2 regions of the Bacillus sp. AC266 genome follow, and region 1 is predicted to be linked to the other one. Evidence: a T-box and tRNA genes for the amino acid it is inferred to sense, from the RefSeq annotation. Region 1 holds a T-box; the other holds one or more tRNA genes.

Region 1 (16,706 bases):
TTAGACATCATAGAGTTAGCAGTTTCCGTATCATTTTGAATTTGATGAAGCAATTGGTTAATATCTTTTGCCGCTGTTTTTGATTGTTCCGCAAGTTTACGAACTTCATCAGCTACGACAGCAAATCCTTTTCCTTGTTCACCAGCACGAGCCGCTTCAATAGAAGCATTTAAAGCAAGTAGATTTGTTTGTTCAGCGATATTAGAAATAGATTGTACAGCTGTATCAATATATTTTGTATGAGTGATTAGACGTTCGACTACTTCTGATGTAGCATTTACAGCTTCATGTATCGTTGTCATTTGTGAAACAGATTTTTGGATAACAGTACTTCCGTCGTTAGCGTGTTCAGATGTAGCTACAGCAAGTTCGGCTACAGATGAAGCAGATTCAGCGATACGCTGAACACTTATTGCCATATCATCCATCGCAGTCGAGCTTTCTTCCATACTAGAAGTTTGCGATTGAATACTTGAATTTAAGTTGGACATCGAGCTTTGAACTCTTATTGTTGCCTCGCGTGATGTATTAGTCTTTTCTAGCATATTTTCAGAAGCTGTTTGTACTTCTACAGATGTTTTTTGAACACGATTAATGATATGTTGCAGGTTTTCTAACATTTTATTAAACGATGATGCAATTGCACCGATTTCATCATTGCTATTTACTTGTAGACGGGCTGTTAAGTCGCCTTCTTGAGAGGCTAATTCTTTTAGTTTAGTATCAATTTGTTGAATTGGTTTTACAAGCTTACCAGAGAACCACCATGCAAGAATAATTGCAGTTACAATACAAATAACAAGTGATAAGAAGACAACATATTCAATTCGTAGTGAAGATTGATCGATTTTTTCAATAGATTGTTCACGTAATTTAGCTTGTTCATTACTGTAATTTGTGAAATCACCGATTACTTTATAAACAGTGCCATTCTCTGTAGAAGCTACTTGTAAAGCTTCTTCCCATTTTTGTTCTTTTGCAAGAGTGAATACTTTCTCTTCAATGAACTTTCTCCAAGTGGATCCTAATTCCATTGTGCTTTTCACGGACTGAGAAGTGTTAGGGTTAGAAAGAAGTTGCCCTTTTGTATCTTCAAGACGTTTACTCATCTCATTAAACTTGTCTAATTCGACTTGATCATGTTGTAGTAAATAACCTCTTAAAGCAGAAAGTTGTACTTGATAAGCGTCTCCGCGCTCTTTCAATTCTGTTGCAAGAGGAGAAATTTCTTTTTGTAATGTTTCAGCTTTATGAGACTGATCCATGGTAAAGAATAAAATAAAAGCTAAGGCGATGCCGAATAAAGCACAAATCATTCCCATCATGAACATTAGTTTTTTTCGAATGCTAATAAAATTCATATGATAAAAATCCTCCTTGTAAAATCTTAGTATTAGAATTAATTAATTAATGTAAAAAATTGAAAGAAAGCTTTACTCCATCTGGAATAAAGCTTTCTTCTTTCCTTTAGGAATTATAGCAGACAGAATGGGAGATAGAAAGAGATATTTTAGCGTGAAAAAAGAGAGACTCTAAATTGCTCTTTCTAACAATTTAGAGTTCGTAGAAGTATAAATGAAATTTTCATTTTAACTATTTGTTTTGAAATGAGAAACGAGCACTTCAAGTTCTTGCACAATTGTTTTCATTTCTGATGATTTTTTAGCAACGACACTCATTTTGTTTACTTGGTCACCAGCTGAAGTTGCTGTTTTCGATGTTTCGGCAGCAACTTCATTTGAAATAGAAGCGATATTATTTAAAGCTGCATTCATTTCTTCAGAACTTGCGGCCATTTCTTCAGCAGTTGCAGACATTTCTTGTATTTGTGTAGAGAAATTGTTAATGTGATTAACAATTTCTGAGAATGAAGATCCAGCGGTACGAATGACTGTAATTCCTTCAGAAGCTTCTGACTGACCTTGTGTCATCATGTCATTTGCTATTTTTGTGTCCGCTTGAATTTGATGAAGTAAATGGTTAATGTCATTTGCTGCTAGCTGAGATTGTTCAGCAAGTTTTCGTACTTCATCGGCAACAACAGCGAATCCTTTTCCGTGTTCACCAGCACGGGCCGCTTCAATAGAAGCATTTAAAGCGAGCAAATTCGTCTGCTCGGCAATATTAGAAATAGATTGAAGTGCAGTATCAATATGATTCGTATGTGTAATGAGTCGCTCTACCACTTGTGATGTAGCGTTAACAGCTTCGTTAATTGTATGCATTTGTGTAATAGATTTTTCAATGACTTTATTTCCATCATCTGCTTTTTCAGAAGTTGTAACAGCTAGGCTAGCGGCAGAAGAGGCAGCTTGTGCAATGCGCTGAACACTCGTTGCCATATCATCCATTGCGGTTGAACTTTCTTCAATGCTAGAAACTTGTGAACGAATATTGTGCTCAAGAGCATTCATAGTCTCTTTAGTTTTTGCGGTATTTTCCATAGAAGCAGTTGTTTCGATAAACACATTTTCAGAAGCTTCTTTTACACTTGTTGATGTTTGTTGAACTTGCTTTATTATACGCTGGAAGTTAGCAAGCATTTGATTAAAGGAATTTGCGATGTCACCAATTTCATCTTTACTCGTTACGTGTAATCTAGCGGTTAAATCGCCATCTTGAGAAGCTAATTCTTTTAACTTCGCATCAATTTGTCGAATCGGTTTAACGAGTTTACCAGAGAACCACCATGCCAATAGAATAGACGTTAATGTACATGTAATGAGTGAGAAGAAAATAATATATTGAATAAGGGATGAAGAAGACTCTACGTCAGCAATTAATACGTCCCGTTTGTCATTTTCTTCATTTGCATATTTAGTAAAACGACTTAAAAGATCATTTACATAATCTGTTTGAGCAAGAGCAATTTTGGATGCTTCATCCCATTTTCCTTCCCGTGCAAGAGGGAGGACTTCATTATCTACGACGCTGCGCCATTTTGCTCCCATTAAAATGGCCTCTTTCATTCCTTCTGGGAGTTTTTTATCACTTGTTACTTTCTCCCTAGTATCAGCTAGTTTTTTTCCTTCCCGGTTGAATTTATCCAATCCTTTTTGATCATGTGATAGTAAATATTCTTGTAAACCAGCGACCTGCGCTTGGAACCAATCGCCACGTTCTTTTAAAATCGTTGCTCTTTTCGATACATCATTCTTTAATGTTTCGATTTCACTTGCTTGATTCATCGCGAATGAAAGAATGACAATAAGAGCAATGCTAAATAAGGAAGAAATGCTTAAGAGTGTGAACAGTAGTTTTTTTCGAATGCTAACATATTTCATTGTTACCCCTACCTTTTTTGAAAAAACTATTTATTGTAATTTATAAATATTGAGAACGAAACTAATAAAAACATAATTAAGAAGTTATTAATCTGTTCAATGAAAATTATAGCAGATAATGGAATATGGCAGATTAATGTGAGTAAATGTTCTTAAAATGTATACATTTGTATATCAAAAAATTCATAAATAAAAATCAGAAATGGTATTGTAATTTGAAATAACATCCTGTATACTTCTAATTAGTTGATAACGATTATCACTATCAACTAAACATTACTCTTCGTTATGTTGGTCATACCCCTTTTTGACGACGTAAGTCAGAGACGAATGTTGAAATATCTTGTGTCCTATTCTACAGAATTATGGTAATCTCCAACCTCAACTTATATGCGTAAGCATGCAAAAAAAGGATCCTATCCGTGAAGGGATCCTTTTTTGCATGTTGTCGCAATTAATGTATATAGACCAGGTATACGCTCTTCAATGCCCTCTGGTGCAGTAGAAGGAAAAACCCACTTTTGATGAGATCCGTGTTCTTCAATCAATTTTTCAACCTTGAAATTTGTTTCTGCCATTGATGTAATGATTTCTCCTAGTGTCCAGCGCCTAATTTTTGTTTTCGGTAAAGCGTATTTCTGTGATCCCGTAAGGAGAGTACTATAAGCTACGTCACCTTCAATAAGTTCCTCGTCGAAATAATTTCCATTTGCTCGAAATGATGGATGATCTACTCCTAATAATTTTGTATAAACGGGATGATAGTCACGTAGTATAAAGGTCCCATCTTGTTTTAGTAAGTGAGAGATTATATGAAAGAGTGGCTTTAAGTCTAAAAAGTAATGGAGCACGCCAAGTTCCAGTAACACGATATCAAATGATTGGGATAGATTTAAATCTAGTACATCGGAAATGATATATTGAATAGAGACACCAGCAGCTTCGGCTAGTTCGGTTGCGTATTTTTCATTACTTGCTGAAATGTCTACAACTGTTACATCGGCTCCTAAAAGAGCAAGAGCAACTGCTTTATTTCCTTTTGATCCGAGTAAATTAATAATACGCTTTCCTTTTGGAGATTGTATGTAAGGTAAATAATGATTTACCTCGCGCACGGGATCTTCCATGAGCTTTTTCGCATAATCCTCTGGCGCCCCGTGGCGATTTGTCCAAGCTTCATAAGCAGCTGCGTTCCAACTTTTTTCATTAATAGTACTTAGTTGTTTTTGATTCAATTTTATCACTCCTTTTGTGAACGTATAGTTATTCGTTGAATGAGTAGAATTTCCTGTTTTTTTGAATAAAAGTTTGATTTTTCTGTTGTTAAGTCGTAAAATACGTTTTATACATAAAAGCGTTGAAAAGGAAAAGTAGAATGAAATCATTCTGTCCAGAGAGCTTCGGTAGCTGAGAAGAAGCAAGAATATTCATTTGAACAATGGCCTTTGAGCTTCGTCCTGAACTTATCAAATGATAATAGTAGGAGGCGACGAGAGTTGGTACTCGTTATCAAAACCACAGTATACGAGCATGAATTGCTCCGTACTTGTTAAGGTTAGTTATGCGAATGACTGACGAAATAAGGTGGTACCGCGACTGTTTATACAGCCCCGCCCTTATCTTTTTTAAGATAAGGGCGGGGCTTTTTATATTTTAAAGGAGGAATATAAGATGAGTATTTTTATTGGAGGCGCTTGGCCGTATGCAAATGGTTCGTTACACCTTGGACACATTGCTAGTTTGTTACCAGGAGATATTTTAGCACGTTATTACAGGGCAAAAGGTGAGCATGTGTTGTATGTTTCAGGAAGTGATTGTAATGGAACACCGATTACAATTAGAGCAAAGCAAGACGGTGTGATGGTGAAAGAAATTGCTGATAAGTATCACGAAGAGTTTGAGCGATGTTTTCGTAGCCTTGGTTTTACTTATGATTGCTATACACGTACAGATAGCGAGCATCATCATGAAACTGTTCAAAAAGTCTTTTTGCGACTATTAGAAGAAGGTTATATTTATAAAAAAGTAGTTGAACAAGCTTATTGCGAAACGTGTACGCAATTTTTACCGGATCGATATGTAGAAGGTATTTGTCCGCATTGTCATGAAGCAGCAAGGGGCGATCAATGTGATGCTTGTTCCGCTATTTTAGATCCACTCGATTTGTTAGAAAAGAAATGTAAGTTATGTGGTAGTACGCCATCAGTACAGGAAACAGAGCATTTCTATTTTGCATTGCATAAATTTCAGCAGCAAATTAAAGAGGCCGTAGAAATTGCAAAGCAGAAAGGAACATGGCGCGACAATGCAATTCAATTAACAGAGAGATATTTAAAGGAAGGATTACAAGATAGGGCAGTGTCACGTGATTTACCAATTGGGGTACCAATTCCAGTGGCAGGATATGAAGATAAGAAAATTTACGTATGGATTGAAGCAGTGACAGGATATTATTCGGCGAGTAAACACTGGGTTGAAGAAACAGGGAAAGATGATCAAGAGTTTTGGGATAAAGAAGCGAAAACATATTATGTACATGGTAAGGATAATATTCCGTTTCATTCAATCATTTGGCCAGCGGTATTACTTGGAATAGGAGAAGAAGCAATCCCGCATCATATCGTTTCGAATGAATATTTAACAGTTGAAAAAAGAAAATTATCGACAAGTAAAAACTGGGCAGTATGGGTGCCTGACATATTAGAACGCTATAATCCAGATTCTATTCGTTACTTTTTAACAGTTAACGCACCAGAAAATCGTGATACTGATTTTTCATGGCGTGAATTCATTTACAGTCATAATAGTGAATTGTTAGGTGCATATGGGAACTTTGTGAACCGGACATTAAAGTTTATTGAAAAATATTATGGTGGTACTGTACCGAAGGGAAGTATTGATGTAGAGCTGAAAGATAAAGTAGAAGGATTATATAAAAGTGTAGGAGAGGCGATTGAACAAACTAAATTTAAGGTGGCACTAGAAACAATATTTGATGCAGTGCGCTTTGCAAATAAATACTTTGATGAAAAGCAGCCTTGGAAACAAAGAGAAGACGACCCAGTTTCATGTGAGGAAACAATTTATAATTGTGTTTACCTAATAGCAAACTTTGCACAACTGCTGGAACCATTTTTACCGTTTTCAAGTGAAAGAGTTAGAAATACATTATCGAGTGTTAAAGTAAATTGGGAACCTCAAAATACGTTGCCAAACCGAATTGATAATGTGCAGCCATTATTTGAGCGAATCGATGTAAAACAAATTGAACATGAGGTAGAGAAGTTATATGGAGCGGTAAAGTGAAATATAAGGAAAAGACCTTTCAAATAAATGAAAGGTCTTTTGTTATGCTGTATAACCCTCTTTCTTATCTTTCAAAAAGAAAAGCACAGCAAGGATTACGAGAATAATAGCCGCAATATCATATGTTATTTTGAAGGTAGTAATAAAGTTTAACATATAGTAACTTTATTCACATTTATATACAAGTTGATGTTGTCACGCACTATGAACACGATTATGTTTTTTTTCTTTCCTAGCAGTAAGTAGTTGTGGTGTGAAAATACCGAGTAATATAACCACAATACCAATCCACTGCATTGGCGATACAACTTCATGAACAAGTGTAATAGAAGCGATAATTGCTGTTGGTAATTCAGCTGCACCTAATATTGTACCAAGTCCCGTTCCGACTTTTGGTACCCCAATTGAAAAACAAATGACAGGTATAATAACCCCGAACAGTCCAAGGAAGAAAGCATATTTCCATAGGCCTGCTTGTAAAGCACCGTCCGTTAAAAAGGTAGGCGGGAAAAATAAGCATACAATAAGAGTAGCACTCGTTGTCATAAGAAAGCTTTTCGTATAAGGCGGAACATCTGTAGCAACGCGCCCGCTTACAAATACATAGAATGAGAAAGAGACGGCAGCTAATAGTCCGAAAATAATACCTTTCGTAGAAAAGTTTTGTCCAAGACCTTCAAATACTCCACCAGCAAACAATGTACCAGTAAATAAAATAATAATAGATATAACTTTCTCACGGCTTGGGAATGTCCGGTTGGCAATCGCTTCGATGACTACACCAATCCAAGTGAACTGAAAGAGTAAAACGACAGCGATAGAGGCTGGCAATTCTTCTACGGAAATAGCATAGAAAATACCTGTCATACTCATTGTTGTGCCGACTGTTAGTAACGAAAAGAATTGTTTTTTTGATACTTTATGACGTGAAAAGAACAGAACGAGTAAAAGTAGTCCAATCCATCCGAAGACATATTGCCCTCCTAGTAGTTGGTGTGCGGAAAATCCGTCGATGAATCCGAGTTTAAAAATAGTTGAAAGTACGCCGTAGCTACAAGCGCCGAATAAAACTAGTAATGAATACTTAAACTTCTCCATAAAAATCCTCCTTTTAAATAATAAAAAACGCCCGCTATCCAAATAAGGATAACGGGCGAACGAAACAGAGTAAGATACTCTACAAAATTCCGCCATTCATACGAAGTATGAATTTGGGGTATGAAATTAGAGTAGGTTTTACATTGCTTTTGGGAATACAATGGAGCATTTTACACCTTGAGGTGTGTTTTGTATTCCATAAGGAAACTGATGTTTATCTAATATTTGTTTTACAATATATAACCCAAGACCACTACCTTGTACTAAGCCATGTTTGTCAGGATTTGCGCGATAGAATGGTTCAAATAAATGGGCAAGTTTATCTTCATCAATTTGAGAACCTGTATTTAATACTTCTAATGCGTAACCGTTTGGCTTTTCATAAAGTTTTATATATACATGCTGATGGTCAATTGTATAATGAATTGCATTTGAAATAATGTTAAAAATAGCAGTTTGCATAAATTTAGGATCAGCTAAAATTTGTGCATCTTGTTTAATGTTAGATTGAACATTTAATTGTTTTACAGATACAAAATAATCTACTTTCTTTATAACGTCCTCAATAATATTAGTTAATGAGATAACTTTTAAATTTGGTTTAAATTGAGGGTTTTGTATTTTGGATAATTCTGACACTTTTTCCGTTAATATGTTAATATCTTGCATCATCTCATATGAACGTTTTAAATATTTATCTCTATCTTTATAAGCGCCAATTCCGTGAATCATGCCATCGAGTTGTCCCATAACGGCTGCGATTGGTGTTTTTAATTCATGGGATATCATAGACATAAATTCTTTACGAGATTGTTCTAACTGTTGTTCCTTCTTGAGTTCATTTCTTAAATCTTGATTGCTTTCATGTAAATTTTTCACAATAGTGGGTACTTGTGAGGCAGCTACTTGCAAATTAAAATCTGTTTGATCTGTATTTTTGTTAAGTAGCTTTTTATCTGAGAAATCAAGATTCATAATATCTTTTAAAGCATCGCTCATATATCGGAAAGGTTTGGCGATTATTTTTGCGTAGATTAAAGATCCAAGCAGAGATAATGCAAGCATTGTCGCCCCAATATGTGGAGCTAACTGCTGCAACACATCTGTTAACTTTGGATTATCATGTGTATCATTTGCTTTACTTGCTGCATTTTGTGTATGTAAGGCATCATTGTTAGTAACTTGCTTTTCCGCTTCTGTAAGTGAAGACGTTGTGTTACTTTTCCCCGGAATATTTTGTGCATGTTCTTTTGCTTTTGCAGTTTGGCTAGGCTGCAAAAGATGATTGATGGCTGTAGAGAGTGTTTTCATGTCTATTTGAGAAGATTGAAAATTAGAGATGCTACTCTCTGACACAGCTTTATTTTGCTTTGTTTTACTTTGGTCGTTTTGTTTGTCTGATTCCGCTTGTTCCGCAGTTTGCGTTCCAGAAGCTTTCAAACGATCTTTATCGTAATTTGAGGCTAGAAAATAAATAATTTGATAAAGACAAAGTGATAACAGAATACAAAATAATAAGGTTTTGATGAATATATTTTTGGTGATGTTGTCTTTGCTACGATTCGATTTTGTAGCCAATGCCTTTCACCGTTTTAATATAAGGAATTTCTAATTTTTTTCGTAAGTTTTTAATATGTGTATCTATAACCCTCACATCACCATAATGTTCATAGCCCCATACCTTATTCAACAAATCACTTCTTGATAGTACTTTTCCCCGATTTTGCAGTAAAGTATATATAATTTCAAATTCTTTTGTAGTCAATTCAATTTGATTACCATGAACATAAGCGGCATATGCTGTAGAATTTAACATCAATTCATGGAATTGTAGTATAGTTGCAGCTTCTGCTTCCTTTGTTGCTGCCCTTCTTAATACAGCTTCTACACGTTTTATAAATACGGTGTAATGGAACGGTTTTGTAATATAGTCATCAATACCTAACTCAAATCCTTTAATTTCACTTTCTTCATTATGTAAGCCAGTTAACATAATGATTGGTACATCAGATTGTCCTCGCATAATTTTACAAATACTATAGCCATCTATATCTGGTAACATTACATCGAGGAGGACAAGATCGTATGAATTTTTTTGGAAAAGAAGAATGCCTTCTGTTCCAGCACCAACTACATCAACAGTAAAGTTTTGTGCCATTAGAAATTCACGAATAAGTTCTTGTATATCTGGGTTGTCTTCAATCACCAGTATATGCGTCATAGTAACACCTCCTAAATAACGCTTTTTACTGCAATATTCGAATTCATCATTTTTTGGATGACTCAGATTGTTTATACATATAATAAGCCCCCGCTATAAAATAGTAATGAAAGTAGCAAGGGGGATTGTTTAGTGTCACTGAATAGTTCAGAATTACAGTAGTTCTATTATAGTATGTATTGTAAAATTTATAAAATATTATAACTGTATAATTTTAATATCTATGTTTATCAATGTTACGATGATGTTGAATGCAATCTATTTTTATTATATATGTAAATACAGTTGTTTTGCTACTGTAAATGAATAAATAAAATAAGCCAAGACATAAAATTCTTGGCTACACATAAATCTTGTTCTTAGGCTAATTTACAGTGACAGTAGCTTGCTGCTGAACGCGCTCAAATAACCAGTGAATATCATTGTTAAACATACGAATACAACCAAGTGTTGTTGCTTTCCCGATTGCTTGATTATTGTTAGTTCCATGAATCGCATACGTTGTTCCGTAAGTTCCTGCCATATTTAATCCGAGCCAGCGGTCCCCAAGTGGATTACGTGGATCGCCGCCTTTAATTTTTCCTGTATAGTAAGGACGGTTTTTAATTTTATTTACGATTTGAAAAGTACCCTTAGGTGTTGGTGTTGCTGCTTTTCCAGTAGCGACAGTGAAACTTTTTATGAATTTTCCATCTTGATAATAATCCATTTTATTTATTTTTGTGTTTACGATAAGCTGATCCTTCGTCGTAGCTGCTTCTGCAGTAGTGAATGGAAGAGTTAAAAATCCTAATGATAATAGCGCACTTAATAATAGTTTTTTCATTATATTCTCCTTTTACTTATTGTAGTAGTCTTACATACAATGAATTTGTAATCCTCGTAATGCTTGATTGACATTTTCATCTAATGTTTCAAAGAAAGTAGTAATCTTTGTATTACATTTGTTGTTTTTATCGATAAGTAATCTTTCATTTAATAAAAGCTCACCATGTAGTCCAAAACTTTGAACTCGAATATTTAGTTCATCTTCAGTTTCAGAAATAATCGGTAAGAAATAGTGAAAAGCTTTCGTTGGAATGATGTAGCTTTTGCCAATCATGCTTTCTTGATTTGAATTAATCCATTTTCTCGTGACGATCTTAATGTTCTTTTTTGAAACGATAAAAGACAGCGTTGTAGATTTTGTTAAACTTACGTCAAATTCATTTGTTTCACATATTTGTAAATTAAAAACGGTTTCATTTTGATGAGATTCAACATTCGTATTAATAAAATCGTGCATTTTATAAGCTTCCATTTCTTATTCACCCTTTTTTCAATTTCGAAAAGCGATTTATATTTATTCAGTTTAATGTTTAGTCATATATTAGCTAAATTTTTCAACAAATTCCGATATAATCTTACAATACGTATATGAAGCTAATATGAAGTTCATATGAGTTTGTGGTGGTTTTTTATAGAGAACAAAATAAGGTGGTTTTCGAGAGTTAAAAACTGGATGAAAAATGTATATTAATGGATTTCCTTCGCGTGATATATAGTTGTTAGCTTGTTTTTTAATGCTAATAGATATAAGTAAATAGAGAACAAAAAACTTTAGAATGAGCCTTACAAAAATGTAATAAAAATGTAAGCTATTGTGATAGTTATTTCGACAATTTTTTTATACAATAATAGTAACAAGTTGTACGTGAATGAAAGGGGAGATGACATGGAATGGGTTCATGAATTATTTCAGCAATATGGGTATTATGTAGTACTTGTAGGCCTGCTGTTAGAATATATTGCACTTCCGTTTCCGGGAGAGCCAACATTAGCATATGCGGGGTTTTTAGCACAGAAGGGTGATCTAAGTTTACCTATTTTAATTATCCTATCCTTTATTGGGACAAGTGTAGGAATGACGATTCAATACTTTTTAGGGAATAAGCTTGGTATGCCTTTTGTTCAAAAATACGGGAAGTACGTATTTTTAACACAAAGAAAAATTGATTTAACGAGAATGTGGTTCGATAAATACGGATATTTCCTTATCTTTATTGGCTTCTTCATTCCTGGTGTACGTCATTTTACAGGATACTTTGCAGGTATCATTAACTTACCGTTTCGCCGCTTTGCAATTACAATTTATTCAGGTGCTTTATTCTGGGTATCGTTCTTCTTAATTGGCGGCTACTGGTTAGGTGGTAACTTACATGATATTTTCGGATTACTGGGAGATCATATCGGCAAAATCATTTTCGGAGCGATTGTCATTGTAGCAATTACGTTAAGCGTTCGTTTCCGCAAGCAACTAAAACGAGTATTTTTACAAAACGCAAGTTAATATGGAATCCATTCTATGTCAGATTTTAGGGAGGCAGTGCAAAAGCACTGCCTTTTTTATTGTATTTTCCAGTTTGCTTTTATTTTTCCATCGATACCGTAACCGGTGGCTGGTATATAATACGTTTCTATTTTTTTCCGTATGTGATTATTAAAATCTATTATCTAAGTTATATATTTAGGAGAATATAGATTTATTTTTGACATGTATATAAGTCAAAATGACAATTATAATTGACAAAGATAAGGATATTATTTACAATTTTAATTAAATAAATGAAAAAGAGGTAAAATATGAAGCTTCAAAATCGGGTGAGAGAATTTCGAGCAAAGCATCGTTTATCACAAGGGGAGTTAGGTAAAGCGATTGGCTCATCACGGCAAACCATTAGTTTAATTGAGCGTGGGGATTATGCACCATCTATTGTGTTATCGCTAAAAATCGCACAAATTTTTGGAGCGCCGGTGGAGGAGATATTTATGTTGGTGGAGGGGGAAGATGGAGATGAAGGGTAAGGGTAAGGGGAAAATGACGGCTATATTGAAGTTGTTAGTAGGAGTAATTTTTGGTGGGTTTATAGGGTATGTAGTAGGGGATATTGCAACAGAGGGTACTAGCAAAATACCTCCTGTTATTAGCATTGCTATGATGAGTGTATTTGGCGTAGCGATTATATATTATATTTGGAAGCGTACAAGAGCGCTCGCACAAACGAAAGATGAAGAAGAAAATGTTAAGGGACGAAGATTAGGGATATCGCTTATTTATTTTCGAGTAATGGAAATTATTATTCCATCATGGTTTGTTTGTTCAGTTATCACTTTTTATAGAACGTATACAAGTGAGGGGAACTTACTCTTTGTTAGTGTAAGTATTGTCGTATCTACAGTGTGCTTTATTGCTATAACTTGGTTAGGATCTGTAATGAGGAAAAGATATAACGCTCTATATCCAGAACAGAGTGTTACGTATTCTCAGTCAATGGAAATGTGGGCAAAGAATGCAGATGAAGGGCAAAAGCAAATTGTTCATGAAGCGGGATATAAGGCATATCAATATACAAACATGACACTTGCTTGTGCGTGGTTGGCGGCGATTGCGTATGCAATTTTAGATGGAAAAGACTTCTTTATGGTCATTATGATTTCGTTCGTTTGGGTATTACATGTTGGAACATATATGTACGAAATGCATAAAAAAATGATTTATTAAGGGGAGAAAAACGGTGGACGTTTTAAGAAGACCTGCTTTTTTAATGTTCGTTGCTTTCGTTTGCTCCGCTTTATACGGATTTATTCGAATAGAAAAAGTACAGCAAATTATAGAAATATGGACCTTTTTCTGGATTGCATTGCTTGTGTTGGCTATTCATGAATTAGGGCATGTAATATTTGGTTTAATAGGCGGTTTAAAGTTTAAATTTATGACAGTAGGACCTATCACTGTTCAAAAAGAAAAGGGGAAATTACGCATTCGAGAAAATAAATTATGGGCGTACTTTGGTGGTGTGGTGATGTTAGTACCGTCTTCTATAGAGACACCGAACCTTTCAAAGAAATGGGCGTGGATGACTTTAGGCGGACCAATTATGAGTTTATTATTCGGTATTACTTCAGGTTACATATACATGGTGAGCTATTATCAATATCTTTTATATTTTTCCGTTTTCCACTTTGTGATTTTTACAGTTACAATCGTGCCGATAAAAGGAACGCTTCTGAGTGATGGCATGCAATTTCTCATTTTAATTAAAGATGATGAAAAAGCTAAGCAACATTTATATACGATTCAAATATCGAGTGAGTTATTTAGTTATAAAAGACCGAAAGATTGGGATGAGAGATTAGTAGAACTTAGTGAGGAAAAATTAAAAGAGGATAAAAGTATAAGAGAGGTAATGAGCGGACTTATGCTCGTCTTTTATGCCCGAGCTGATCAAAAGGGAATAGAAAGAGCGATACCGTATATAGAACAAATTGTTCAGCTATCTGTAACGAAGGAAAATAAATTTTTCGTTGGTAGTTTTCATAGTTGGTATCTTTTATATAAAGCTCTTTATCAGATGGATAGCCTTTCTCTGCAAGAAGCAAAGGAACATGCAAAGGCCATTACCAAAATGGATTTAAACGGATATTACCGTACACAAGGAATTATTAAATATTTAGAGGACGATATGGAAGCTTCCCGCTGTTATATGAAGAAAGCTGATAAAGAATTGGAGAGTGCTGAGAAGAGTGGAATGGGATATTTACAAGTAGAGAGAGAATGGTTTGAGCAGCTACAGGCGAGGGTATCTTACGATGGGTGAGGTATCCTCTTTTTTATATGTCATCTTATTCGATTTCATAAAAAACGAAGTACAGGTAGAATAAAAGAGATAGGAGGAGATACATATGGAAATTTTATCGATTATTTTGATAGTCTTGCTCATTTATGCTGTTTTTAAAGTGGCGTATGTAGCATTAAAGATACTCGCGATCCTATTAATTATCTTTTTAATCGTTGAGTTCGGCAGTAAGTTACTTGGGGGATAGGCATGTTGTGCGTTTTGAGTGTCGAACCGTCGATATAATGAAAAAATCGCTGATATAAGTGGAGAAACGATCGATATATTTTAAAAATCGTTGATATATTTAATTGAATACTAAGTGGGGTATATGGGAAAGAAGTTGCCGTGGAGGTAACTTCTTTTTATTTTGGTGATGGGGTATGAACAGGAAAGAACAGTAAACAAAAAAGCTGGAAGAATTTCTTCCAGCTTACGAGTTACTTTCAATTTGACGACCATTTTCTTCTTCAGTGTCCTGTAATAGATTGAATACGTCTGCTAGGCAGAATGCGATAAACCAAGTCCATAGACCGTGGAAGAAAGCTGAGCTTAATTGAAGTGGTAATGTATAGTTTGTCATTGAGTAGGAAATACATCCACCAACGATTCCGATCATTGTTAATAACATTGTTTTTTGAGCATTTTCTTCTGGATTGAAGAGGAAGAAAATGTATCCGCCTAAAATTGAAGCGCTTACAAGGGTTTCGATTCCATTAAAAATGATATTCTCTCCAAGCTCTGTGTTTGTCCAGAAACAGATCACGCCGCCGACGATCGCAAATAGGACAGCTAGTGTGTATCGTATATATTGATTCATATGTTCATCTCCTTATGTAATAAGATGATTTGGAAGTCAAAAAGGTAGGTATAGTATATTGAAGTGAATTTTAGTTGTACGTATCTTTTATAAAAAGATCAGTGAAGAATAACTAAGATGATCGGTTTTTTTAAACCGTTACGTGTATGGTGTCTGAAATATACCCGACTGCTCGTTTCTTTTTGCTTATAAAAATAAGAGAAACTTCCAAGTCTATATACTCTTTTTTGTTAGTCTAGTTTTATTATAACATATTTAGTGATACAATAATAGAATTATCTGATTTTGTAATAAGTGTAAAAAATAAAAAACGCAAGGAATTGTAGTTCCTTGCGCTTTTTTATATACGTTTGAAACGGCCGACAATTTCAACTGTTTCAGTAATGTTCATAAATGCTTTATTATCCACTTGGCGGATAATACGTTTCATTTCGCCCAACTCGTAGCGAGTTACGACAGTGTAAATCATTTTTTTCTTATGGTTTGTATAGCCGCCGACAGCATCTACCATTGTTACGCCACGTATGCCGTGATGTAATAGTGAGCTTTTTATTTCCTCACCTTTTTCTGTAATTGTCATTATCGTTAATTTAATATGTTTTGTATGCACGGCATCAATTACTTTGCTGACTACAAACCGACTAATTAACGTATAAAGCGTAATATCCCATCCGAAAATAAATCCTGCTGCAACAAGTAAGATTAAGTTGAATCCAAAGATGATTGCTCCAATTGAAACATCGCGATGTTTCGCTACAATCAATCCAACAACATCAAAACCACCTGTTGAAGAAGCAAATCGGAATATGATTCCTGAGGCAGCACCGCAGATGACACCACCGAATACAGAAGACAGCAAAATATCATCTGAAACTTGGTGTACTGGGATAATGTTCATCGCTAAAGATGATACAGCCACAAAGTATGCCGTTAAAAAGGTTGTCTTCTTTCCTAAGTAAAAGTGACTTAAAATAAGAAGCGGAATGTTTAGTAAAAAGATAAGTGCTCCGATATTGTAGTGCATTAAATAACCGATAATCATCCCTACACCAGCGAACCCACCGCTAATCATATTATGCGGGATAAAAAACATATTCATAGAAATTGCATACAAAATAGAAGCTATAAAAATAACAACTAACTGTATGATGAATTCTAAATGAAATGTTTTAGCTGCTGGGAAGGATAAAAAGGCGGTGTCGGGAACGTAATCGGCGTCTCCTAGTTGACCCATAGTATGTTTCATCTCCATATTCATTTTTGATTACAAGAAGAGAATAAAGCTTTTTTCAAAAACTGGCAATAGTTTTATTATAATGCAA
Region 2 (16,706 bases), on a different contig from region 1:
GTGTTGTGATTTTAGATGAGATTTCCCGTATTCAAGAAACAGCATCACATCTTGAAACAGAAGAAGCGGAATGGTATATCTCACTTCTTGGCGAAGGAACAATTATTCAGGATTTATCTTTCTCCCACTCGTTTGAGGAGTTTCTTCATAATAAAAAAAGAAGTTTTGTATATTTAACGTTATTCTTACGCCATATAGCACACACACATCCTCAAAATATTGTAAATGTGACATGTAAAACGATGCAAGATTTCCACGGACAGATGCATTTGTTAAAAACTGAAATTGATAGATGGAATGAAGGTAATTTTACGACCGTTGTGCTTGGAACAGATGATGAACGTGTAAAAAAACTACAACATATTTTAAGTGATTATGATATTGATGCAGACATTGTAGAGGCGACAGATATCTTATTGCCTGGAAGGTTGCAAATTGCTGTAGGTGATTTACATGCAGGCTTTGAAATGCCGATGCAAAAGTTTGTTGTCATTACTGAAAAGGAGCTTTTTCATAAGAAGGTTAAAAAATCACAACGTAAGCAAAAGTTATCTAACGCTGAACGTATTAAAAGTTATTCGGAATTAAAAGTTGGAGACCATGTAGTTCATGTAAATCATGGTATAGGTAAATTTTTAGGTATTGAGACATTAGAGATTAATGGTGTTCATAAAGATTATTTAAATATTAAATATCAAGGTAATGATAAGTTATACGTTCCAATTGAACAAATTGATCAAGTGCAAAAATACGTAGGGTCTGAAGGTAAGGAACCAAAAGTTTATAAATTAGGCGGAAATGATTGGAAGAAGGTCAAAACGAAAGTTGAAAAATCTGTACAAGACATTGCAGATGACCTAATTAAATTATATGCCGAGCGTGAAGCTTCGAAAGGTTATGCATATACACCAGATACGGCAGAGCAACAAGAGTTTGAATCTTTATTCCCATATCAAGAGACAGAGGATCAATTACGTTCTATTGAAGAGATTAAGAAAGATATGGAACGCGGACGTCCGATGGATAGGCTTCTTTGTGGTGACGTAGGATATGGAAAGACTGAAGTAGCTATTCGTGCGGCATTTAAAGCAATTATGGATGAAAAACAAGTTGCGATTTTAGTACCAACAACAATCCTTGCACAACAACACTATGAAACAATTCGAGAGCGTTTTCAAGATTATCCGATTAATATAGGGTTACTAAGTAGATTCCGTACACGAAAACAACAAAATGAAACGATTAAAGGTTTAAAAGATGGAACGGTGGATATTGTAATCGGAACGCATCGTATTTTATCTAAAGATGTTACTTATAAAGATTTAGGACTTCTTATTATTGATGAAGAACAAAGATTCGGCGTTACACATAAAGAAAAAATTAAACAATTGAAAGCAAATGTTGACGTGTTAACATTAACGGCAACTCCGATTCCACGTACACTTCATATGTCTATGCTTGGTGTGCGCGATTTATCTGTTATTGAGACACCACCAGAGAATCGTTTCCCAGTACAAACATATGTAGTAGAGTATAATCCAGCGTTAATGCGAGAAGCGATAGAGCGAGAGTTAGCAAGAGGCGGTCAAATTTACTTCCTATATAACCGTGTGGAGGATATTGAAAGAAAAGCAGATGAAATTTCGATGTTAGTTCCAGATGCTCGTGTAACATACGCACATGGGAAAATGAATGAAGGTGAATTAGAGTCTGTTATGCTATCGTTTTTAGAAGGGCAGCATGATGTTCTTGTAAGTACAACAATTATTGAGACGGGTGTAGATATTCCGAATGTAAATACATTAATTGTATTTGATGCAGATCGTATGGGATTATCGCAGTTGTATCAGCTTCGTGGTCGTGTTGGGCGTTCTAATCGCGTCGCGTATGCATACTTTGCATACAAACGTGATAAAGTGTTATCGGAAGTTGCAGAGAGGCGTCTGCAAGCAATTAAAGAGTTTACAGAGCTTGGATCTGGTTTCAAAATTGCGATGAGAGACTTATCAATTCGTGGTGCGGGTAATTTGTTAGGGGCAGAACAACATGGATTTATTGATTCTGTCGGATTTGATCTATATTCTCAAATGTTAAAAGATGCAATTGAGCAACGTAGAGGAACAGACGGAGTTGAAAATACCGTTAATGTTGAAATTGATTTAGAAGTAGATGCATATTTACCGGATGCGTACATTTCAGATAGTAAACAAAAAATTATGATGTATAAACAATTTAGAGGTATTTCTGCAATTGAGGATATTGAAGAGCTGCAGGAAGAGATGATCGACAGATTTGGTGATTATCCACAAGAGGTTGGTTATTTATTACAAATTGCAAACATTAAAGTGTTGGCAATGAAAGAACAAATTGAGTTAATTAAGCAAAATAAATTTGAAGTAACATTCCTGTTTTCTGAACAAGCGAGCCAAAATATAGATGGTGGAAAATTATTCATGCTAGGAAGTAGTTTTGGCCGTATGATCGGTCTGGGTATGGAGGGGTCACAATTGAAAATTGTGATGAAAACGAATGGATTAGAGACGTCGAAATGGTTAACAATTGCTGAAAATTTATTAAAAGGCTTGCCAGATGTAAAAAAAGAAGTAATAAATGCCTAATATAAGATAAAAAATACAATTCGACGTGCATAGAAGAACTAATGTGTAAAATACTATGTTTAATAGTTGGTGATTTTTACATGAACAGGTAAATTCACCACTTTGATCATCAGTAGAAAGTGAGGCAGCATTAGAATGAAAGCAACTGGAATCGTACGTCGAATTGATGATTTAGGCAGGGTAGTAATTCCGAAGGAAATTCGTAGAACTTTACGTATTCGTGAGGGAGATCCACTAGAAATATTTGTTGATCGCGATGGAGAAGTGATTTTGAAAAAATATTCTCCAATTAGTGAACTAGGTAATTTTGCAAAGGAATATACGGAAGCTTTATACGATAGCTTAGGACATAATGTGCTTGTATGCGATCGTGATTCTATTATCGCAGTAGCAGGCGCATCTAAAAAAGAATACTTAAATAAAAGTGTTGGCGATTTAATTGAGAAGACAATGGAAGAGCGTAAGTCTGTAATTATGACAGATGAAAGCGAAATTTCAATTATTGATGGAGTAACAGAAAAAGTGAGCTCTTATACAATTGGCTCGATTATTGCAAATGGAGATCCAATCGGAGCTGTCGTTATCTTCTCTAAAGAGGCTATTATAAGTGAAGTAGAGCATAAATCAGTAAATACAGCTGCAAGCTTTTTAGCGAAACAAATGGAGCAGTAGCGAAGTGTAATTTCTATAAGTAGCAATCTTTCCTAATTATGATATTTCTATTTGAGAAATTAACTATTTGGAGATATAAGTATATTGAACGAAGGTAGCGCTTTGCTACCTTTTTTCATTGAATATTTTTGCTGTTGAAAGAAGTCAGTGAATGTAAGGAATATGAAGGAGAGCCAGTTTTTCTTTGTGATATAATACGAGGGGTGAGAATAGAAAAAGGAGTTTTCTTGTATGGAAGCGAAGAAGTACCAAGCCTTTTGGCGTGGGGCTATTATATTAACAATCGCAAGTTTTGTTACGAAGGTATTAAGCGCTTTTTACCGTATTCCATATCAAAATATAGCGGGTGATGTTGGTTTTTATATTTACCAACAAATTTATCCGTTTTATGGATTTTGTTTGATTTTAGCTACTTATGGGTTTCCCATTATTATTTCAAAAATGGTCGCAGAAAGATTAGAACGAGGAAAACAAAAAGAAGCAGAAGAAATTATTTGTGTATCTTTTTGGTTTTTATTAGGAATTGGATTTATAGGGTTTTTCACATTATTCTTTGGGGCCGAAACAATTGCATCGGCTATGGGCGATATACATTTAGATAAATTATTACGTGTTATTTCGTTTTCATTCCTACTAATGCCATTTTTATCTGTAGCGAGAGGATATTTTCAAGGTTTCAATAATATGATGCCGACGGCTGTTTCGCAAGTAATTGAACAAACGATTCGTGTTTCTATTATTGTATTTTTATCACTATTCCTTATTGCTCATGGATTTGATTTATATACAGTTGGTGCGGGTGCCATGCTAGGTTCAATTGCAGGCGGGCTTATTGGGATTATCGTACTTTTACTTTATATGCGTCATGATTTCCATGCTATTTTCTTCAAAGGATGGAAGGGAATTAGAAATAAAAAAGGGATTGTTCGAATCCTTTTTTGGCAGGGATTAGCGATTTGTGTTAGTAATTTAGTCCTTATTTTTATACAAATGGCGGATTCTATTTCCTTGTATACTTTGCTTATTCGTGCGGGAGAGCAAGTTGAAAATGCAAAGGTACTAAAAGGTGTTTATGATAGAAGTATCCCGCTTATGCAATTAGGTACTGTTGTGACAACTTCTTTCTCATTGTCACTTATTCCTATTATTACAGCGGCGAAAGAAAGAGGAGATCTTTCATTTATTCAAGAAAAGGTAAAGTTAGCAATGAAAATAACATTTGTTATTGGATCTGCAGCTGCTATTGGATTAACTTGTATTATTCAACCTACAAATATTATGTTGTTTGAAAATAGTGATGGATCAGATGTGTTATCGATTTTATCTTTATCTATTTTATTTAGTTCATTGTCAATTACAACTGCTTCCATTTTGCAAGGAGTGGGACAAACATTAAAACCAGCAATATTCGTTGTATTTGGAGGTTGTTTGAAGTTAGTTTTAAACTATATATTAATGCCGTATTTTGGTGTAAAGGGAGCTGCAATTGCAACTTTAGTTGCGCTTATTGTAATTGCCTTGCTAAATAGTGTGTTACTTATGCGAGCTGTATCGGAGCCGCTTATTGATAGGCGGAATATGTTAGGTGTAGCTATTAGTGGTATCGGTATGGGGTTTGTATTAATAATCTTTATGCGTATGTTACGAATGTCCGGATTAGTAATTGATACAGGACATAGAGGAATTGCGACGCTTGAAGCGCTGTTAGGTGTAGCTATCGGTGGATTAGCATATATGTTTTTAATTTTAAAATTACGTGTATTTACAAAAGAAGAATTAGGAACCGTTATGAAACAAGAGAAAAAAGAAGGTTCATTGAAGAAGAGTGGATAGAGGTGACTGGTTGTGAGTGGAATCATTACTATTTTAGGGTTAGGTGCTGGTGAGTTAGATCAGTTAACGATGGGTGTATATCGAAAGATAAAAGAAGCAGACCATATGTTTGTTAGAACGAAGGAGCACCCAGTTATAGAAGAATTGGAGAAAGAAGCTATAAAGTATACGGCCTTTGATAATGTATATGAGGCACATGATACATTTGAAATCGTATATGAAACAATTGCGAATACATTGCTAGAACAAGCTAAAGGCGCAGAAATTATTTATGCTGTTCCAGGTCATCCGCTTGTAGCAGAAAGAACAGTTCAGCTACTTTTGGAAAAAGGAGAAGCAGCAAATATTGAAGTGCGAATTGAAGGTGGACAAAGTTTCCTTGATCCGATGTTTGCAAGTCTAAAAATTGATCCGATTGAAGGGTTCCAATTAATTGATGCTACATCATTTGAAAGAGGACAATTAGAATTACGTCAACATTTAATCTTTTGCCAAGTGTATGATGCATTCGTTGCTTCAGATGTGAAGCTAACGTTAATGGAGATTTTGCCAGATGATTACGAAGTGTATATCGTAACAGCTGCAGGGACTTCATTCGAGCAAGTGAAAAAGGTATCGTTATACATGTTAGATCACGAAACAGAATTAAATAATTTAACGAGTGTGTATGTACCGCCGGTTAAGGAACGTGCGTCCTTATATCAGCAGTTTGATGTGCTTAGAGCAATTATTGCTGATCTTCGTGGACCGAATGGTTGCCCATGGGATAAAAAGCAAACTCATCAATCTTTAAAGAAATACTTAATTGAAGAAGCGTATGAAGTGCTAGAAGCAATTGATGAAGAGGATGATGATCATTTAGTAGAAGAACTAGGTGATATATTATTACAAGTTATGCTTCATGCCCAAATTGGAGAGGATGAAGGTTGGTTCTCTATAGATGATATTATTCGGACTTTAGCTGAGAAAATGGTTCGTCGTCATCCGCATGTGTTTGGGGATACGGATGTAAATAATGCTGATGAAGTGATTGCAAATTGGGAAGAAATTAAAAAACAAGAAAAGGGATTCGTGAAAGAATCTGTTTTAGCGGGTATTCCAAAAAGCTTGCCACAACTAATGCGTGCTTATGAAATTCAGAAGAAAGCTGGAAAGGTTGGATTTGATTGGGTTGATGTGCAGCCGATGATAGAGAAGGCCTTAGAAGAATGGCAAGAATTCCACCAAGAAGTTGTAAACATGGATGAGAAAAAGATGCTAGGTGAATTTGGTGATTTACTATTTGCATTTGTGAATATAGCTCGTCATTATAAATTAGATCCAGAAGAAGCGTTACGTTCAACTAATGAGAAATTTATGGATCGCTTTTTATACATGGAAGCAAAAGTAGCTGAAATGAATAAGGAAATGCAAGATTTATCATTAGAACAGTTAGATATTTTATGGGAAGAGGCAAAACAAACAGAGCGTTAATAGGGGGATTTGATATGCGTCTAGATAAATTTTTGAAAGTATCACGTTTAATTAAAAGAAGAACATTAGCAAAAGAAGTGTCTGACCAAGGAAGAATTTCGATTAATGGCCAAGTGGCAAAAGCGAGTTCAGATGTGAAGGTAGAGGATGAATTAACAATTCGTTTCGGGCAAAAAATAGTAACTGTGAAAGTAAATGAATTGAAAGAAACAACTAAAAAAGAAGATGCAGCAAACATGTATAGTCTCGTTCGTGAGGAAAAAGTGAAAGCGGAAGAAGGCTTGTTCTAAAATAGGTTAGCCCTTCATACATTATTATTAGCTAGTATAAAGCTATGGGGGGATTTTCGTGAATAATGGTTACTCACCTATGTCTTCTAATCAACAAAATGTTTCTGTAGAGCATGATATTATCATGCGTGGCAGGCGTGTAATCGATATTACTGGTGTAAAGCAAGTAGAGAGTTTTGATAGCGAAGAGTTTTTACTCGAGACTGTAATGGGTTTTTTAACAATTCGTGGTCAAAATTTGCAAATGAAGAATTTAGATGTAGAAAAGGGTGTTGTATCAATTAAAGGGAAAGTTCATGAAATGCTGTATATTGATGAGAACCAAGGGGAGAAAACTAAAGGCTTCTTTAGTAAGCTGTTTAAATGAGCCTAACAATTCAGTTGTATACAATGCTTTCGATGATTGGAATGGGTGCTTGGATTGGTGCTTCTTTAGATACATACCAACGGTTTTTAAAACGCCAAGAGCGTAAACGTTGGCTTGTATTTATACATGATATACTATTTTGGATTGTCCAAGCATTATTCGTTTTTTATGTATTACTGCGTGTAAATGAAGCTGAACTACGTATATATGTATTTTTGGCGTTACTATGTGGTTTTGCAGCATATCAAAGCTTATTGAAAGCACTATACATGAAGATGTTAAATTTTCTCATCTATATTTTTGTACAAACAACACAATTTTTTGTTCGAATTATACAGCTACTCATGATAAAACCTGTTATTATTATAGCACAGCTATTTATTGCATTTATATTATTCTTATTTCGTATACTGCTTTCAATTGGACATGTGTTATGGAAAATGGTGATTTGGATATTACTTTTCATATGGAAAGTTTTTTTCTCGCCTGTTCGGTTTATTGCTTCGCTCATATGGAAACTTCTCCCTAATCGTGTTAAACTTTTTATAATGAAGCATGTAGGGTTCCTGCAATATGTAGCAAAATTGAAGGGACATATCTTCCAATTATGGGTGCGTATAAAAAAGAAGTTAGGGGGACCTCGGAAATGAGGGAACTGAGACAAAGAACAATCGACAAACAGAGTCCAAATCCTGTTAAAGAACATATAATACAAACGGATGAGAACAGGAAGCGACTTTATCGCCGTTTAGCGGTTTTTCTTGTCTTTGCTTTTACAATTATTGCTAGTATTAGTGTGACGTTTTATCAACAAAACAGTTCCATTAAAGCAAAAGAAGCAAAAGTTAAGGACATGAAAAAAGAACTGGATTCATTAACGAAAAAAGAAAAGAATCTAAAAGATGAAGTTCAAAAGTTGAATGATGAAGAGTACGTTTTAAAGATTGCTAGAAGGGATTATTTCTTCTCCGGAAAAGGGGAGATAATTTTTCCTGTTTCTAAGTAGAGTATGTCTTATTGACACTGTATTTTAGGATTATATATAATAAAGTAAAATTTGACTTTTTAACCACTAAGGAGGAGCATTTTTTTTATGTCAATCGAGGTAGGCAGCAAGTTACAGGGTAAAGTAACAGGTATTACAAATTTTGGGGCTTTTGTGGAGCTGCCAGAAGGCTTAACAGGTCTTGTTCATATTAGTGAAGTTGCTGATAATTATGTGAAAGATATTAACGATCACTTAAAAGTAGGCGACCAAGTAGAAGTAAAAGTTATCAATGTTGAAAAAGATGGCAAAATTGGCCTATCTATTAAGAAAGCGAAAGAACGTGAAAAAACAGAAGGAGATCGTCCACGCGGTGAATACCAACGTGGTGGTGATCAACAACGTTCTGGACGTCCACAACGTAATAATCGTTCTTCCAACAGAGATAACCGCGGTGGCGGTAACGAACGAGCTCCAAAAGAAACATTTGAGCAAAAGATGGCACGCTTTTTAAAAGATAGTGAAGATCGTTTAACTTCTTTAAAGCGTAACACAGAATCTAAACGTGGTGGCCGTGGCGCACGTCGCGGATAATGAGTCCGTTTAATTCTTAACATATAGAGAGGTACCCAGAGTAATTACTCGGGTACTTTTTTATGTGAGAGAATATATTTTTAAAAAAGTTTTTGAGATGTATTGACTTTAAAATATATCTGATGTAATATACTAATTGTCCGTTAAATACGACGACATGGCGGTGTAGCTCAGCTGGCTAGAGCGTACGGTTCATACCCGTGAGGTCGGGGGTTCGATCCCCTCCGCCGCTATATTTAATTTAACGGCCCGTTGGTCAAGTGGTTAAGACACCGCCCTTTCACGGCGGTAACACGGGTTCGAATCCCGTACGGGTCATCTAAAAAGATCATGCAAATTTGCATGGTCTTTTTTTGTTAAATATAAATTAAGACGTACAATACTTCTACAAAATCACCCTATATTTTCTGAACATTCTTTCAACTCTCTTTGAATAAATTAAATACTATGTATATATGTAGATTTATTTCGAATAAAAAGTCGAACGATTATAAAAGTCAAAACTGTTGTTTTGACAAAAAAACCAATAATCATCTTTTATAATAACAGTAATTAAACTATGCAGGTGGTGTTAAAAATATGCCTAAAGCAGGAAGGAATACTATGAATACAAGTGCATTGGCGATGAATGAAAGTCAGCTTGGAACAATAAAGTGGACGAGTAAGTTGCGAATGAAGTTTGAAAAAGTTTTCTTTAGATGGGGATTCATTATTGCTGTTATTGGTTTTCTTTTGGGACGAGCATATATATTAACAAACATTTTACCGTTTGCATTGCCGTTTTTTGCTGCTGTTTATGTTATGAAGCGAGATAAAATGCCGCTCGCGTTCTTAGCCCTAATGGGGGGAGCACTTTCAGTTTCAATAGATAATTTATTTTTTACTTTTGCATCTATCTTTACCTTCTTTATTTATAATATCTTCTTTAGTCGGTTTACACGTAAAACTGTTGGACTTGTACCATTCCAAGTATTTATCTCCGCATTAACCGCACATTTAGTTGTTGTATATTTTGCACAGCAAACCGTCACCATGTATGATCTGCTCGTCAGTACGATCGAAGCGGGGCTTAGCTTCGTATTAACGATGATATTTTTACAAAGTGTTCCGCTTTTAGTGGAAAGGAAAGGGAAGCAACAAGCGTTAGAAACAGAAGAAATTGTTTGTTTAATTATATTACTAGCATCTGTTTTAACGGGCACAACAGATTGGTTTGTTTATGATGCTTCTATTCAACATATTTTCACTAGATATTTAGTATTAGTATTTGCCTTTATTGCAGGGGCAGCTACAGGGTCCACGGTAGGAGTGGTCACTGGGTTAATATTAAGTTTAGCAAATGTGGCGAGCTTGTCTCAACTTAGTCTCCTTGCCTTTTCAGGATTGCTTGGGGGATTGTTAAAAGAAGGGAAGCGTATAGGAGTTAGTTTAGGTTTATTAATTGGTACAAGCTTAATTACATTATATGTAGACAAGCAAACAAGTATTGTAACAACTTTAATTGAATCTGGTGTAGCGATTGTTTTCTTCTTATTAACACCGAAGCTTGTTATGGATCGTATTGCTAAATTTATGCCGGGTACACAGGAACATTCACAGGATCAACAACAATATTTAAGAAGAGTGCGCGATGTTACAGCAAACAAAATCAATCAATTTGCTAATGTATTTGCTGCTTTGTCTAATAGCTTTTCTGTATACGGGTATGTGGAGGAGGAAGATAAAGAAACAGAAGCTGATTTATTTTTAAGTACAATTACTGCAAAAACATGTCAAACATGCTTTAAGAAGGATCAATGTTGGGTAGTTAATTTTGATAAAACATACGATTATATGAAACAAATAATGAGTGAAACAGAAGAAGGAACGCTGCAGCATAATCGGAAGTTAGTTCGTGAATGGGACAAGCATTGTGTGAGAGGGAAGAAAGTAACGGATTTAGTAGCAGGTGAATTAGATCACTTCTATGAGGGGCAGAAATTAAGAAAACAAATGAAGGAAAATCGTAGAATTGTAGCGGAGCAATTACTAGGTGTATCAAAAGTGATGGAGGATTTCGCTAAGGAGATACAACGAGAAAGAGAGAACCATCAAGCGCAGGAGGAGCAAATTTTACAAGCGTTTCGTGATTTTGGTGTCGAAGTGGAGCATGTTGATATTTATTGTTTAGATAGAGGAAGTATTGATATTGAAATGTTGATTCCGGCTGCGTCTAATGAACATGGGGAATGTGAGAAGTTGGTTGCTCCAATGCTTTCAGATATTTTAAAAGAGAATATCGTCGTTAAGCATGAAGAGAAATCCTCATATCCAAATGGGCACAGTTTAATATCATTTGGTTCAGCGAAGACGTATTCTCTTGATACAGGATTGGCCACTGCTGCAAAAGGTGGTGGGTTTATTTCAGGTGATTCCTACGCGATGATGGATTTGAGCGTTGGTAAATATGCACTTGCGATTAGTGATGGTATGGGAAATGGACAAAGGGCTCATATGGAGAGTAGGGAAACGGTAAAATTATTACAAAAGATACTTCAATCAGGTATTGATGAAGAAATAGCGATTAAGTCCATCAATTCGATTCTTTCTTTAAGGACGACAGAGGAGATGTATACAACGCTTGACTTGGCTATGGTAGATTTAAGAGATGCGAGTGCGAAGTTTTTAAAGATTGGATCGACGCCGAGTTTTGTTAAACGCGGAAATAATATTTTGAAAATTGAGGCAAGTAATTTGCCGATGGGAATCATTGAAGATGTTGAAGTTGATGTGGTTGGTGAGCAATTAAAAACGGGTGATCTTCTTATCATGATGAGTGACGGCATCTTTGAGGGAGCGCAACATGTGGAGAATCACGAATTATGGATAAAACGTAAAATTAAAGAACTACAAACAGAGGACCCACAGGAAATCGCTGATATTATTATGGAAGAAGTAATTCGCTCTGGTGATGGTTATATAAATGATGATATGACTATTGTGGTGGCGAAAGTAAAGAAAAATATGCCGAAGTGGGCTACGATTCCAATAGTAGGAATGCAGGCGCAATAAAATAATCAAAAAACCTAGGTAGATGCCTAGGTTTTTTTGATTAAAAAGGTAATGTGATTACTTTGTTAAATATACAGGAGGGATGTAAGATAAAAATATGGATTTTGTACATCTTTTTTTTGCACAATGTTTGTAAAAGTTGTACCATTATATACAAGGTAACTAATGTTGTTGTTCTTGTTTAATGAAAGGTGATTGCGAAGTTGAAAGATGCATTTGTTGAAAAAGTAGATGACTTTGTAAAGCAGCATGATGTATTAAAGAAACATTCAACAATTGTTGTAGGGGTTTCTGGTGGTCCTGACTCTTTGGCTCTTTTATATTATTTGTTAGAAAAAAGGGCAGAAAAACAGCTAGAAATTGTAGTAGCACATGTGGACCATATGTTTAGAGGTAATGAATCTTATGAGGATTTACAGTTTGTACAGGGTCTTTGCAAAGAGCTAGGAGTTATTTGTGAAACGCTAAGGATTAATGTGTCGCAATATCAACAGCAATATGGAATGAATGCACAAGTTGCAGCTAGAGAATGCAGATATGCATTTTTGGAAAGAATAATGAAGAAATATGATGCGAGATATGTAGCTCTTGGTCACCATGGAGATGATCAAGTAGAGACGATTTTAATGCGCCTTGTACGAGGGAGTACTCCGAAAGGATACGCAGGAATTGCAGTGAAGCGATCTTTTCATAATGGATATTTAATTAGGCCGTTACTTGGGGTAACTAAGGAAGAAATTGTTGATTACTGTAATAAATTAAAAGTTATTCCGCGTATAGATCCGAGTAATAAAAAAGAAGTATATACAAGGAATCGATTACGTAAATATGTCCTTCCTTATTTGAAAGAAGAAAATCCACAAATGCATGAGAAATTTCAAAAATTTAGCGTGCAGATGCAAGAGGATGAGGCTTATTTGCAGGAATTAGCTTTTGAGAAAATGAATAAAGTAATTACAAAAAAAAGCGATAAACAAATTAGCTTATCAATTCCTGCCTTTGAATCCATGTCTATGCCTTTACAAAGAAGAGGGATTCAACTAATATTAAACTATCTTTATGAATATAAGATTCCATCTTCGCTTTCTTCTATACATATTGACAAGGTGATTGAATTTTTTAAGCGGGCACAACCTTCAGGTTCACTAGATTTTCCAGGTGGTTTGAAAATTGTTCGCACATACGAAGAATGTGGTTTTGGATTTAAACAAGAAATTGTTTCTCCTTTTTCGCAAGATTTATCAGTACCTGGGACAATTATATTGCCGAATGGGGATAAACTTGTAACAGAGGTGAGCGAAGATATACCGAGTAACATGAATGAAACAGTATTTGTTGCTAAGTATAATGATATATCGTATCCACTTCGTATTCGGTCTAGGGAAAATGGAGATCGCATGTCAATGCAAGGTATGGATGGTACAAAAAAGATAAAAGCTGTTTTTATCGAAGCAAAAGTACCAAAAGAAAAAAGAGAAGAATGGCCGATCGTTTGTGACGCAAGTGGAAATATTATTTGGGTACCCTTGTTGAAACGATCTGCGTTTGCTACTTCGAAAGAGCTAGCAAAGAAGGGTAAATACATGATTATTCACTACAAAAGCAAGGAGTCTTCCGGGAGGATAATGAAATGATGAATCAAGATATCGAAAAAGTATTAATTTCTGAAGAACAAATACAAGAAAAGGTGCACGAACTAGGTGCAGTTATTGCAGAGGATTACAAAAATACAGTACCTCTTGCGATTGGTGTACTAAAGGGTGCAATGCCATTTATGGCAGATTTATTAAAGAGAACAGATACATATCTTGAAATGGATTTTATGGCTGTATCTAGCTACGGTCACTCTACAGTTTCGACAGGCGAAGTAAAAATCTTAAAAGATCTTGATACTTCGGTAGAAGGTCGCGATATTTTAATCGTTGAAGATATTATTGATAGCGGTCTTACACTAAGCTATTTAGTGGATCTGTTTAAATATCGTAAAGCGAAATCTGTAAAAATTGTTACTTTATTAGATAAGCCAACAGGCCGTAAGGTTGATCTGAAAGCAGATTATGTTGGATTTACTGTTCCTCATGAATTTGTTGTAGGATATGGATTAGATTATAAAGAGCAGTACCGTAATCTTCCTTATGTAGGAGTATTAAAACCAAGTGTTTACTCAAATTAATTAAATATAGGCGTTACAATTGTATAGGAAATTTTTTTTATGTTACGATTTACTATAGTGTTTATGCCGTGAGAGGAGGTTAGGAATGAATCGTATCTTCCGTAATACCATCTTTTATTTACTGATATTCTTAGTAGTAATTGGAATCGTGAGCTATTTTAATGGTTCGACGCAAAAAACGACATCAGTTAGCTACGATAAATTCATTACTCAACTTGAAAAAGGTGAAGTGCGTAATGTGCAGCTTCAACCGAAAAATGGTGTGTTTGAGGTAAAGGGACAATTCAAGACTTCTAGCCAAGGAGAACAATTTGTTACTTATGCACCAAATACTGAGGAATTACAAAAGAAAATTAATGATAAAGCGCAAGGGGCTGAAGTTAAGTATCAACCAGCAGAAGAAACAAGTGCTTGGGTAACGTTCTTTACTTCTATCATTCCGTTTGTCATTATCTTCATTTTATTCTTCTTCTTATTAAACCAAGCTCAGGGCGGCGGTAGCCGTGTTATGAACTTCGGGAAAAGTAAGGCGAAGCTATACAATGATGAAAAGAAAAAAATTCGTTTCAGAGATGTTGCTGGAGCGGATGAAGAGAAACAAGAACTTGTTGAGGTAGTTGAATTCTTGAAAGACCCTCGTAAGTTCGCTGAAGTTGGTGCCCGTATTCCGAAGGGTGTTCTATTAGTGGGACCTCCAGGTACAGGTAAAACTTTACTAGCACGTGCTGTTGCAGGTGAAGCAGGCGTTCCGTTCTTCTCTATTAGTGGTTCTGACTTCGTAGAGATGTTCGTCGGTGTCGGTGCATCCCGTGTACGTGATTTATTTGAAAACGCAAAGAAAAATGCTCCTTGTATCATTTTCATTGATGAAATTGATGCAGTAGGACGTCAACGTGGCGCGGGTCTTGGCGGTGGTCATGATGAGCGTGAACAAACGTTGAACCAATTGCTTGTTGAAATGGATGGATTCGGTGCAAATGAAGGTATTATTATCATCGCTGCGACAAACCGTCCTGATATTCTTGATCCAGCGTTATTACGTCCAGGTCGTTTTGACCGTCAAATTACAGTAGATCGTCCAGATGTAAATGGTCGTGAAGCTGTACTTAAGGTACACGCTCGTAATAAACCGCTTGATGAGAATGTCAACTTAAGAGCAATTGCAACTCGTACACCAGGATTCTCTGGTGCCGATCTTGAAAACTTATTAAACGAAGCTGCTTTAGTAGCTGCGCGTCAAGATAAGAAGAAAATTGATATGAGTGACATCGATGAAGCGACGGATCGTGTTATTGCAGGTCCAGCTAAGAAAAGTCGCGTTATCTCTGAAAAAGAACGTAATATCGTTGCATTCCATGAGGCTGGCCATACTGTAATTGGTGTTGTCCTTGATGAAGCAGATATCGTTCATAAAGTAACAATTGTCCCTCGTGGTCAAGCTGGTGGATATGCGGTAATGCTTCCGAAGGAAGATCGTTACTTCATGACAAAACCAGAGTTACTTGATAAAATCACTGGTTTACTTGGTGGTCGAGTAGCTGAGGAGATTGTATTTGGTGAAGCAAGTACAGGTGCTCACAACGACTTCCAACGTGCGACTGGTATTGCAAGACGTATGGTTACAGAATTCGGGATGAGTGATAAGCTTGGACCGATGCAATTTGGTAGCTCACAAGGTGGTCAGGTATTCTTAGGAAGAGACTTCCATTCAGAACAAAACTACAGTGATGCAATCGCACATGAAATTGATGTGGAAATGCAAATAATTATTAAAGACTGTTATGCTCGTGCGAAACAAATTCTTACTGAAAAACGAGATAAGCTTGATATTATCGCGAAAACGTTACTTGAAGTAGAAACATTAGATGCAGAGCAAATTAATCATTTATATGATTATGGCAGATTACCTGAGCGTCCAACATCTTCAGATGATGTGAAAGTAAACATCAATATGAAGAAAGACGATGAAGATACAGAAGATAAGTAAGAAAAAAGGAGTGACAATAGTCACTCCTTTTTTTTGTGGAATGAATTTAAGTGGCAAAAAAAATTGAATGAAACTATTATTAAAAATTGAAATAGAGAGTAATCTTTTTGTACAATGATGAGTATAGAAAAAATGATTATATAAGTATGTGTGATATGATGTTTTTATAAGTTTTATACATACTGCGCAAATATAGATTAAATAAGATAAGTGGTGAGAATATGATTTTTGTATTGGATGTAGGGAACACAAATGCGGTACTAGGTGTGTTTGAAGAGGGAGAACTTCGTCAGCATTGGCGCATGGAAACAGATCGTCATAAAACAGAAGATGAGTATGGGATGCTTGTAAAGCAGTTACTTGAGCATGAAGGTCTTTCTTTTGAAGATGTGAAAGGTATTATTGTGTCTTCAGTCGTACCGCCAATTATGTTCGCTTTAGAGCGTATGTGTGAAAAGTATTTTAAAATTAAACCGCTTGTAGTGGGGCCTGGGATAAAAACTGGCTTGAATATTAAATATGAAAATCCACGTGAAGTAGGCGCGGACCGAATTGTAAATGCAGTAGCAGGAATCCACTTATATGGAAGTCCGCTTATTATTGTTGATTTTGGTACGGCTACTACATATTGTTATATTAACGAAGAGAAGCATTATATGGGTG

The links. The T-box of region 1 lies ahead of metG (methionine--tRNA ligase). A T-box ahead of a tRNA ligase gene usually reads a tRNA of that ligase, here a tRNA-Met.
Region 2: it encodes a tRNA-Met, which carries the amino acid that the T-box ahead of metG (methionine--tRNA ligase) is inferred to sense. The anticodon was not compared.

Annotation. Positions count from the first base shown of each region.
Region 1 covers NZ_CEEDEC010000004.1:112,287-128,992, reverse strand. The annotation lists gene AC0IXC_RS17725 (methyl-accepting chemotaxis protein) at 1-1,361, opposite strand, end outside; gene AC0IXC_RS17720 (methyl-accepting chemotaxis protein) at 1,590-3,284, opposite strand; gene AC0IXC_RS17715 (class I SAM-dependent methyltransferase) at 3,701-4,519, opposite strand; T-box leader at 4,633-4,905, shown strand; gene metG (methionine--tRNA ligase) at 4,956-6,590, shown strand; gene AC0IXC_RS17705 (EamA family transporter) at 6,786-7,688, opposite strand; gene AC0IXC_RS17700 (sensor histidine kinase) at 7,827-9,266, opposite strand; gene AC0IXC_RS17695 (response regulator transcription factor) at 9,244-9,909, opposite strand; gene AC0IXC_RS17690 (L,D-transpeptidase) at 10,274-10,735, opposite strand; gene AC0IXC_RS17685 (DUF3978 family protein) at 10,766-11,209, opposite strand; gene AC0IXC_RS17680 (DedA family protein) at 11,624-12,238, shown strand; gene AC0IXC_RS17675 (helix-turn-helix transcriptional regulator) at 12,532-12,753, shown strand; gene AC0IXC_RS17670 (DUF3169 family protein) at 12,737-13,450, shown strand; gene AC0IXC_RS17665 (site-2 protease family protein) at 13,464-14,546, shown strand; gene AC0IXC_RS17660 (DUF3985 family protein) at 14,632-14,772, shown strand; gene AC0IXC_RS17655 (DUF3938 domain-containing protein) at 14,998-15,384, opposite strand; gene AC0IXC_RS17650 (YitT family protein) at 15,725-16,618, opposite strand.
Region 2 covers NZ_CEEDEC010000013.1:10,263-26,968, reverse strand. The annotation lists gene mfd (transcription-repair coupling factor) at 1-2,618, shown strand, start outside; gene spoVT (stage V sporulation protein T) at 2,754-3,290, shown strand; gene AC0IXC_RS28305 (putative polysaccharide biosynthesis protein) at 3,522-5,123, shown strand; gene yabN (bifunctional methyltransferase/pyrophosphohydrolase YabN) at 5,136-6,596, shown strand; gene AC0IXC_RS28295 (RNA-binding S4 domain-containing protein) at 6,611-6,886, shown strand; gene yabP (sporulation protein YabP) at 6,945-7,253, shown strand; gene yabQ (spore cortex biosynthesis protein YabQ) at 7,250-7,903, shown strand; gene divIC (cell division protein DivIC) at 7,900-8,259, shown strand; gene AC0IXC_RS28275 (S1 domain-containing RNA-binding protein) at 8,347-8,832, shown strand; tRNA gene AC0IXC_RS28270 (tRNA-Met) at 8,992-9,065, shown strand; tRNA gene AC0IXC_RS28265 (tRNA-Glu) at 9,079-9,150, shown strand; gene spoIIE (stage II sporulation protein E) at 9,412-11,883, shown strand; gene tilS (tRNA lysidine(34) synthetase TilS) at 12,087-13,517, shown strand; gene hpt (hypoxanthine phosphoribosyltransferase) at 13,514-14,056, shown strand; gene ftsH (ATP-dependent zinc metalloprotease FtsH) at 14,142-16,043, shown strand; gene AC0IXC_RS28240 (type III pantothenate kinase) at 16,265-16,706, shown strand, end outside.